Linked DNA regions of Variovorax paradoxus EPS. Each later gene encodes a partner of the first gene's protein in a complex. Links are inferred from orthologs where the notes say so. Each region holds a gene or a part of one and is shown on either strand. Other genes may lie near its edges.

Region 1 (3,221 bases):
ACCCAGCCGCAGTCGTCGAACCGGTAGGGCTCGCCGATGGGCAGCCGCACCGTCTTGGCGCCCTGGGCCCGACGGCGTTCTTCGAGCGTGTCGACCAAGCGCCGCAGTGCAGTGGCCGTGTGTTTGAGGTCGTCGGGGATTTCGAGCGCGATGTCTTCGATCACCGCTTCCACCTCGGCGACCCACAGGCCGTGCTTCTGCAACTCGGTGCTGCGAACGCGAAAGCGTTGCGTGCCGATGCATTCGATCTGAAGGAGGCCGCTTTGTGGCGATTCGAATTCGCGGATGACGGCGAGCGTGCCGATGGCAGCGAAGCTTTCCGCATCGGCGCCGGCCTTGCGGACCTCGCTGCCGCTCGTGAGGCTGACCACGCCGAACGGCGCATCGGCCTTGCGGCATTTGCCGACCATGTCGAGATAACGCACCTCGAAGATGCGCAAAGGCAGCAGGCCGCCAGGGAACAGAACCGTACCGAGCGGGAACAATGGCAGTGAATGCAAAAGGGGCTGTGTCGTCATCTAAAAACCTTGCGTGGCTATCATCGCATTCCGCTCACGACCGCGCCCCCATGCTCTACCAGATTCCTTCGTTCCTCCTCGACGTGATCGTCGGCCTGCTCGGCGGCGCCTGCCTGCTGCGCCTCTACATGCAGTACCACCGGGTGCCGTTCGGCAACCCGCTCGGCCGCTTCATCTTCGCGATCACCGACTGGATCGTGCTGCCGCTGCGGCGCATCGTGCCTTCGGTCAAGCGCTGGGACCTGGCGAGCCTGATCGCCGCCTGGCTGCTGGTGCTGCTGAAGTTCCTGCTGCTGTGGCTCCTGATCGGCAATCTCGGCCGCATCGCCACCTTGCCGCTGGTGTCGCTCGTGGGATTGCTGCAGCTCGCGATCTCGGGGCTGACCGCGCTCCTGGTGGTCTATGCCGTGCTGTCGTGGGTGCCGGGCGCGTCGCCGATGCTGCTAGACCTGATTTCCCGTCTGGCGGAACCGCTGGTCAGACCATTCCGGCGCTTCATCCCGCTGATCGGCGGCGTGGACCTGTCGCCCCTTGCCGCCATCGTGGTGCTGCAGGTAATTGCGATCGTGTTGAGCAATTTGCTGGTGTTTGCCTATCAACTGACTTTCTGAGCCGCAGCCAGCAAACAAACAAACAAAAGAAAAGGGCCCGGGTGCATTGCACCCGGGCCCTTTTGCTTTGGCTTGCCGCGTTTTGCCGGTCGTCGTTCAGCTCACCGCGTCGGCCGGCTGGCGCAGCAGCATCGCGAGCGTGCTGGCGATGGTCTTGCGCAGTTCGCGGCGGTCGCTGATGAAGTCGATCGCGCCCTTGGTCTGCAGGAACTCGGCGCGCTGGAAGCCTTCGGGCAGCGTCACGCGCACGGTCGATTCGATCACGCGCGGGCCGGCAAAGCCGATCAGCGCCTTGGGTTCGGCGATGACCACATCGCCCACGAAGGCGAAGCCGGCGCTCACGCCGCCCATCGTCGGGTCGGTCAGCACGCTGATGTAGGGCAGGCCCTTCTTCGCCAGGCGCGTGAGCGCGGCATTGGTCTTGGCCATCTGCATCAGCGAGAGCAGGCCTTCCTGCATGCGCGCGCCGCCGGTGGCGGTGAAGCAGATGAACGGCACCTTCTGCTCGATGGCGGTTTCGACGCCGCGCACGAAGCGCTCGCCGACCACGCTGCCCATGCTGCCGCCCATGAATTCGAACTCGAAGCAGGCGACAACGACGTTGATGCTGTGGACCGAACCGCCGATGACGACCAGCGCGTCGGTCTCGCCGGTGTTTTCCAGGGCTTCCTTCAGGCGCTCGGGGTACTTGCGGCTGTCCTTGAACTTGAGGGCGTCGACCGGGAGCACTTCCTGGCCGACTTCGTAGCGGCCTTCGGCATCGAGGAACGCGTCGAGCCGCGCGCGGGCGCCGATGCGGTGATGGTGGCTGCAGCTCGGGCAGACGTTCTGGTTGTGCTCCAGGTCGGTCTTGTAGAGCACCGTCTCGCAGGCCGGGCATTTGATCCACAGGCCCTCGGGCACCTGGCGGCGCTCGGCAGGGTCGGTTTGTGCGATCTTGGCGGGTAGCAGTTTTTCAAGCCAGCTCATAGGACTCCGGAATTAGCTCCCCTCTCCTTGGAAGGAGAGGGGCTGGGGGTGAGGGCAACCGAGATTATCGGCCAGCCGCATTCTTGGGGGTAGCCGCCGGCAGGGCGTCCAGCGCCTCGCGGATGCCGGCGAGGAATTCGCGCACCGCGGGCACCACCTTCTCGCGCGGTTGCCCGTCGATCAGCTGGATGATCTTGGTGCCGATCACCACGGCGTCCGCCGCCGAACCGACCGCCTGCGCGGTGCGTGCGTCGCGGATGCCGAAGCCCACGCCGACCGGGATGCTCACATGCTGACGGATGCGCGGGATCATCTGGCCGACCGCCTCGGTGTCCAGGTGGCCGGCGCCGGTCACGCCCTTGAGCGACACGTAGTAGACGTAGCCGCTCGCGATGCGCGCGACCTGCGCCATGCGCTCGTCGGTGCTCGTGGGCGCCAGCAGGAAGATCAGGTCGATGTTCGCCGCCTTCAGGTCGGCAGCGAAGGCCTCGCATTCCTCGGGCGGGTAGTCGACGACCAGCAGGCCGTCGACCCCGGCGGCCGATGCGTCGCGGATGAAGGCCTGTTTGCCGTGCACGAGGTCATAGCGCTCGACCGGGTTCGCATAGCCCATCAACACCACCGGCGTGGTCGTGTCCTTCTGGCGAAACGCGGCCACGATGGCGAGCACCTGCTTCATGCCGACGCCCAGGGCCAGCGCGGCTTCGCCGGCCTTCTGGATCACAGGGCCGTCGGCCATCGGGTCGGAAAAAGGCACGCCCAGCTCGATCACGTCGGCGCCTGCCTCGACCATGCCGTGCATTAGCTCGGGGGTGATGTCGGCGAAGGGGAAGCCGGCGGTGACATACGGAATCAGCGCCTTGCGGCCCTGCGCCTCGAGGGTCTTGAAGGTGGCGGCAATGCGGCTCATCACTTGCCTCCCTTCACGCTCAGGCCGCGCATCGAGGGGCGGTCGTAGAAATCGACGCCCGACAGGTCGGCGACGGTGCCGATGTCCTTGTCGCCGCGGCCCGAGAGGTTCACCAGGATCGACTGGTCGGGGCGCATGGTTTTCGCGAGCTTCAGCGCATAGGCCACGGCGTGGCTGGATTCGAGCGCGGGAATGATGCCCTCCGTTCGACAC
Region 2 (2,909 bases), 610 kb from region 1 along the record:
AGCTCGTCGGCCTGGCGCTCGAGGATGCCGGCCATCACCAGCGATCCGCCCGCGGCCACATGGCTGCGCAGCAGCGGCGCGAGCAGCTTGAGCGGCGTCGCCAGGATGTTGGCGAGCACCGTGTCGTAGGCGCCCTTGGCCGCGTCCGGCAGGCCGACGTTCAGGCTGACGCCGTTGGCTTCGGCATTGAGCCGGCTCGAGGAGACCGCGGCTTCGTCGATGTCGACGGCATCGATGTCGCGCGCGCCGAACTTCGCCGCGCCGATCGCCAGGATGCCGGAGCCGCAGCCGTAGTCGAGAACGCGCTGCTTGCCGAAGGCGCCCTCGCCCTGCCTGGCAATCCAGCGCAGGCACATGCGCGTGGTGGGATGCGTGCCGGTGCCGAAGGCCAGGCCCGGGTCCAAGCGGATCACCTGCTTCGCCTGTTCGGGCGGCTCGTGCCAGGTCGGCACGATCCAGAACTCGGGCGTGATTTCGACCGGCGCGAACTGCGATTGCGTGAGCCGCACCCAGTCCTGCTCGGGCACATTCGCCACGCCGAGCACCGAACAGCCCTCGAAGAAATCCTGCAGCGCGAGCAGCGATGCGGCCTCGTTCGCAAGCGCCTCGTCGGGGAACAACGCGATCACGCGCGAGCGTTGCCAGCCCTCCTTGGGCGGCGGCATGCCGGGTTCGCCGAACAGCGCCTGCTCGGCATCGGTCTGCGCGTCGGCGTCCTCGACGGACACGCTCAAAGCATCGAGTGCATCGAGCGCGTCGCTAAGCATTTCGACCCGGTCTTCCGGTGCCATCAGGCGAAGTTCGAACATGGCGTCGTCTCGTGGATCAGCGCTTGTGCGCTGCCAGCCACTCTTCCAGGTAGTGGATGTTCGTGCCGCCGCTCATGAACTTGGCGTCGACCATCAGCTCGCGGTGCAGCGGGATGTTGGTCTGGATGCCTTCGATCACGGTTTCGTTCAGCGCCGTGCGCATGCGGGCCATGGCCTGCTCGCGCGTGTCGCCGTACACGATGATCTTGCCGATCATCGAGTCGTAGTTCGGGGGCACGAAGTAGTTGGTGTAAGCGTGCGAATCGACGCGCACACCAGGGCCGCCCGGCGGGTGCCACATGGTGATGCGGCCCGGCGACGGCGTGAACTTCCACGCGTCTTCGGCGTTGATGCGCACCTCGATGGCGTGGCCGCGCATCTCGATCTGGCGCTGGGTGAACGGCAGCTTCTCGCCGGCGGCCACCATGATCTGCGTCTTCACGATGTCGATACCGGTGGTGAACTCGGTCACCGGATGCTCCACCTGCACGCGCGTGTTCATCTCGATGAAATAGAACTCGCCGTTCTCATAAAGGAACTCGAAGGTGCCGGCACCGCGATAGCCGATCTTCTTGCAGGCCGCGGCGCAACGCTCGCCGATCTTCTCGATCAGCTTGCGCGGAATGCCGGGAGCCGGCGATTCCTCGATCACCTTCTGGTGACGGCGCTGCATGGAGCAGTCGCGCTCGCCCAGGTAGACGGCATTCTTGTGCTTGTCGGCGAGGATCTGGATCTCGATGTGGCGCGGGTTCTGGAGAAACTTCTCCATGTACACGGCCGGATTGCTGAAGGCCGCGCCGGCCTCCGCCTTGGTCATCTGGATCGCGTTGACCAGCGCCGCTTCGGTATGCACCACGCGCATGCCGCGGCCACCGCCGCCGCCCGCCGCCTTGATGATGACCGGGTAGCCGATCGCGCGGGCAATGCGCTTGTTGGTGGCGGCGTCGTCCGAGAGCTCGCCCTCGGAGCCGGGCACGCAAGGCACGCCGGCCTTGATCATGGCCTGCTTGGCCGACACCTTGTCGCCCATCGTGCGGATGTTGTCGGGCGTCGGGCCGATGAACTGGAAGCCGCTTTGCTCCACGCGTTCGGCGAAGTTGGCGTTCTCGCTCAGGAAACCGTAGCCGGGGTGGATGGCTTCCGCGTCGGTCACTTCGGCCGCCGAGATGATCGCCGGCATGTTGAGATAGCTCAGCGCCGACGGGGCCGGGCCGATGCACACGGCTTCCTGCGCCAGCTTGACGTACTTGGCGTCGCGATCGGCTTCGGAATAGACCATCACGGCCTTGATGCCCATCTCGCTGCAGGCGCGCTGAATCCGGAGGGCAATCTCCCCCCGGTTTGCAACCAGGATCTTCTTGAACATGGTCACTCGATGATGAACAGCGGCTGGCCGTATTCGACCGCCTGCCCGTTTTCGCCGAGGATCTGGGTGATCGTGCCGGACTTGTCCGCTTCGATTTCGTTGAGGATCTTCATCGCTTCGATGATGCAGATCGTGTCGCCCTCGTTCACCTTGCTGCCGATTTCGACGAAAGCGGCGGCGCCCGGGCTGGACGAACGGTAGAACGTACCCACCATCGGCGACTTGACGGCGTGGCCGGCCGGTGCGGCTTCGGCTGCGGGGGCGCTTGCAGCGGCGGGGGCGGCAGGCGCACCTGCCACCGGAGCGGCGGCAGGGGGCGCTGCCAAGGTTTGCACATACTGCACCGGCGCGGCGCCGCCGCCCTTGACGATGCGAACCTTGCCTTCGGTTTCGGTGATTTCCAGTTCGGAAATATTCGATTCGGACACCAGATCAATCAGTGTCTTGAGTTTGCGCAGATCCATGGGACTCCAGTGCCGGCTTTGCCGGTCATTCGGATATAACTGGGCTGAAAATCGGCGATTTTCAGCGTTTGGTGGCTAACGCCAGCTTGGGCGGCCGATTCTAACCATGAACAAGTTCACGCCGCCATGTGTCCAGATCGGCGGTTTCGAGCTTGCCCATTTTACGAGCTGCAACAGAGCCGTTACCGCTCAACACCAGCGTGAACGGCAACCCGCCACCGGTGTTGCCCAGGTTCTTGACCAATTCGGTGCCCTGCAACCCCGCCAGGC
Region 3 (2,979 bases), 610 kb from region 1 along the record:
CGCGGTGCAGCGGGATGTTGGTCTGGATGCCTTCGATCACGGTTTCGTTCAGCGCCGTGCGCATGCGGGCCATGGCCTGCTCGCGCGTGTCGCCGTACACGATGATCTTGCCGATCATCGAGTCGTAGTTCGGGGGCACGAAGTAGTTGGTGTAAGCGTGCGAATCGACGCGCACACCAGGGCCGCCCGGCGGGTGCCACATGGTGATGCGGCCCGGCGACGGCGTGAACTTCCACGCGTCTTCGGCGTTGATGCGCACCTCGATGGCGTGGCCGCGCATCTCGATCTGGCGCTGGGTGAACGGCAGCTTCTCGCCGGCGGCCACCATGATCTGCGTCTTCACGATGTCGATACCGGTGGTGAACTCGGTCACCGGATGCTCCACCTGCACGCGCGTGTTCATCTCGATGAAATAGAACTCGCCGTTCTCATAAAGGAACTCGAAGGTGCCGGCACCGCGATAGCCGATCTTCTTGCAGGCCGCGGCGCAACGCTCGCCGATCTTCTCGATCAGCTTGCGCGGAATGCCGGGAGCCGGCGATTCCTCGATCACCTTCTGGTGACGGCGCTGCATGGAGCAGTCGCGCTCGCCCAGGTAGACGGCATTCTTGTGCTTGTCGGCGAGGATCTGGATCTCGATGTGGCGCGGGTTCTGGAGAAACTTCTCCATGTACACGGCCGGATTGCTGAAGGCCGCGCCGGCCTCCGCCTTGGTCATCTGGATCGCGTTGACCAGCGCCGCTTCGGTATGCACCACGCGCATGCCGCGGCCACCGCCGCCGCCCGCCGCCTTGATGATGACCGGGTAGCCGATCGCGCGGGCAATGCGCTTGTTGGTGGCGGCGTCGTCCGAGAGCTCGCCCTCGGAGCCGGGCACGCAAGGCACGCCGGCCTTGATCATGGCCTGCTTGGCCGACACCTTGTCGCCCATCGTGCGGATGTTGTCGGGCGTCGGGCCGATGAACTGGAAGCCGCTTTGCTCCACGCGTTCGGCGAAGTTGGCGTTCTCGCTCAGGAAACCGTAGCCGGGGTGGATGGCTTCCGCGTCGGTCACTTCGGCCGCCGAGATGATCGCCGGCATGTTGAGATAGCTCAGCGCCGACGGGGCCGGGCCGATGCACACGGCTTCCTGCGCCAGCTTGACGTACTTGGCGTCGCGATCGGCTTCGGAATAGACCATCACGGCCTTGATGCCCATCTCGCTGCAGGCGCGCTGAATCCGGAGGGCAATCTCCCCCCGGTTTGCAACCAGGATCTTCTTGAACATGGTCACTCGATGATGAACAGCGGCTGGCCGTATTCGACCGCCTGCCCGTTTTCGCCGAGGATCTGGGTGATCGTGCCGGACTTGTCCGCTTCGATTTCGTTGAGGATCTTCATCGCTTCGATGATGCAGATCGTGTCGCCCTCGTTCACCTTGCTGCCGATTTCGACGAAAGCGGCGGCGCCCGGGCTGGACGAACGGTAGAACGTACCCACCATCGGCGACTTGACGGCGTGGCCGGCCGGTGCGGCTTCGGCTGCGGGGGCGCTTGCAGCGGCGGGGGCGGCAGGCGCACCTGCCACCGGAGCGGCGGCAGGGGGCGCTGCCAAGGTTTGCACATACTGCACCGGCGCGGCGCCGCCGCCCTTGACGATGCGAACCTTGCCTTCGGTTTCGGTGATTTCCAGTTCGGAAATATTCGATTCGGACACCAGATCAATCAGTGTCTTGAGTTTGCGCAGATCCATGGGACTCCAGTGCCGGCTTTGCCGGTCATTCGGATATAACTGGGCTGAAAATCGGCGATTTTCAGCGTTTGGTGGCTAACGCCAGCTTGGGCGGCCGATTCTAACCATGAACAAGTTCACGCCGCCATGTGTCCAGATCGGCGGTTTCGAGCTTGCCCATTTTACGAGCTGCAACAGAGCCGTTACCGCTCAACACCAGCGTGAACGGCAACCCGCCACCGGTGTTGCCCAGGTTCTTGACCAATTCGGTGCCCTGCAACCCCGCCAGGCCGGTGGGATAGGTGACCGGCGTGCGCTGGAGGAACTTGCGTACCGCGCTGGGTTGATCGATGGCTAATCCCACCACTTGCCACCCTTTGGCGCCATGTTCGCGGAAGAACGCGTCGATCATCGGCATTTCCTCGACACAGGGAGGGCACCAGGTGGCCCAGAAGTTGAGCAGCAGCGGCTTGCCGCGCAGGCTCGACAGAACGAGTTCACCGCCCTCAGGCCGCTCGAATTTCTGGGCCCAGAAGGTCGCGTCCAGTTGCTCGCCACCCGCCGCATTGTTGCCGGCGCTGCGTTCCCGCCACCAGGCGCCACCCACCCCGGCAGCGGCGGCCACCGCCGCCACGCCGCCATAGAGCATGCCGCGTCGTGTCGGCGAAGAAGTCATTCACTTGTCCTTTTCTCTTTCAATCAATCGGCGCAAGGCGGGCAGATCGCCGCGCGGCGTGCGGCCCTGGGCGTCGGGCTTGAGGGCGCCGCGCAGGTCGTCGAGGTCATAGACCAGCAAGTGCACCCCGATCTCTTCGTTGAGCAACCGGCTTGGCGCGTGCACGCTCAGGGCCTCGACCTGCTCGCCGTGAAAGCCGGTGACCATGCGCGGTTCGTAATCCACATGATGGTCGATGAGGGCGATCTCGGCCGATTTGGAATCATCGCAGAACATCTGTATGTAAATGTCCGACAGCCTGGTGGCCGTGCCGTGCCACACGGCGCCGCCGATATGCGGGCGGAAAGCCGCCATGCGCTCCATCCATTCCAGCGCCAGGAGACGCAGCGCATGCAGCTCCTGCGGCTGGGTGTCGGCGCAGAAAAGCGCGATGTAGTCCCGCACCTCGGCCTCGACTTCGTCGTTGTTCGGCAGCGAAGTGCGTGCCGACAGGCCCAGGTCGCGCACCGCCCGCCTTTTGGCAGGGCCATATTCCAGCCCTTCCTCGACGACAAGGCGGGCTGCGGTGGCGGCGATTTCACGCTTGGACGTGT

Evidence for each region. Proteins that work in one complex are often made in the same cells at the same time.
Region 2: the proteins of accD (region 1) and accC are in contact, whole or in part, in a solved structure (PDB 8UXZ), measured with the Escherichia coli proteins. The link is inferred for Variovorax paradoxus EPS from one-to-one orthologs.
Region 3: the proteins of accD (region 1) and accB are in contact, whole or in part, in a solved structure (PDB 8UXZ), measured with the Escherichia coli proteins. The link is inferred for Variovorax paradoxus EPS from one-to-one orthologs.

Annotation. Positions count from the first base shown.
Region 1 is NC_014931.1:1,727,939-1,731,159, forward strand. What follows is about bases 163-3,040. They hold accD (acetyl-CoA carboxylase, carboxyltransferase subunit beta), read right to left. Parts: upstream 2,099-3,040; coding sequence 1,226-2,098; downstream 163-1,225. Other genes in these bases: VARPA_RS07785 (LON peptidase substrate-binding domain-containing protein), read right to left, coding at 163-518; VARPA_RS07790 (YggT family protein), read left to right, coding at 569-1,129; trpA (tryptophan synthase subunit alpha), read right to left, coding at 2,163-3,008; trpB (tryptophan synthase subunit beta), read right to left, coding at 3,008-3,040. Also shown: more of VARPA_RS07785, read right to left, coding at 1-162; more of trpB, read right to left, coding at 3,041-3,221.
Region 2 is NC_014931.1:1,121,466-1,124,374, reverse strand. It holds accC (acetyl-CoA carboxylase biotin carboxylase subunit), read right to left. Parts: upstream 2,176-2,909; coding sequence 826-2,175; downstream 1-825. Other genes in the region: VARPA_RS05010 (TlpA family protein disulfide reductase), read right to left, coding at 2,740-2,909; accB (acetyl-CoA carboxylase biotin carboxyl carrier protein), read right to left, coding at 2,178-2,639; prmA (50S ribosomal protein L11 methyltransferase), read right to left, coding at 1-809. UniProt on the Escherichia coli protein: This protein is a component of the acetyl coenzyme A carboxylase complex; first, biotin carboxylase catalyzes the carboxylation of the carrier protein and then the transcarboxylase transfers the carboxyl group to form malonyl-CoA.
Region 3 is NC_014931.1:1,120,488-1,123,466, reverse strand. It holds accB (acetyl-CoA carboxylase biotin carboxyl carrier protein), read right to left. Parts: upstream 1,732-2,979; coding sequence 1,270-1,731; downstream 1-1,269. Other genes in the region: VARPA_RS05005 (hypothetical protein), read right to left, coding at 2,387-2,979; VARPA_RS05010 (TlpA family protein disulfide reductase), read right to left, coding at 1,832-2,386; accC (acetyl-CoA carboxylase biotin carboxylase subunit), read right to left, coding at 1-1,267. UniProt on the Escherichia coli protein: This protein is a component of the acetyl coenzyme A carboxylase complex; first, biotin carboxylase catalyzes the carboxylation of the carrier protein and then the transcarboxylase transfers the carboxyl group to form malonyl-CoA.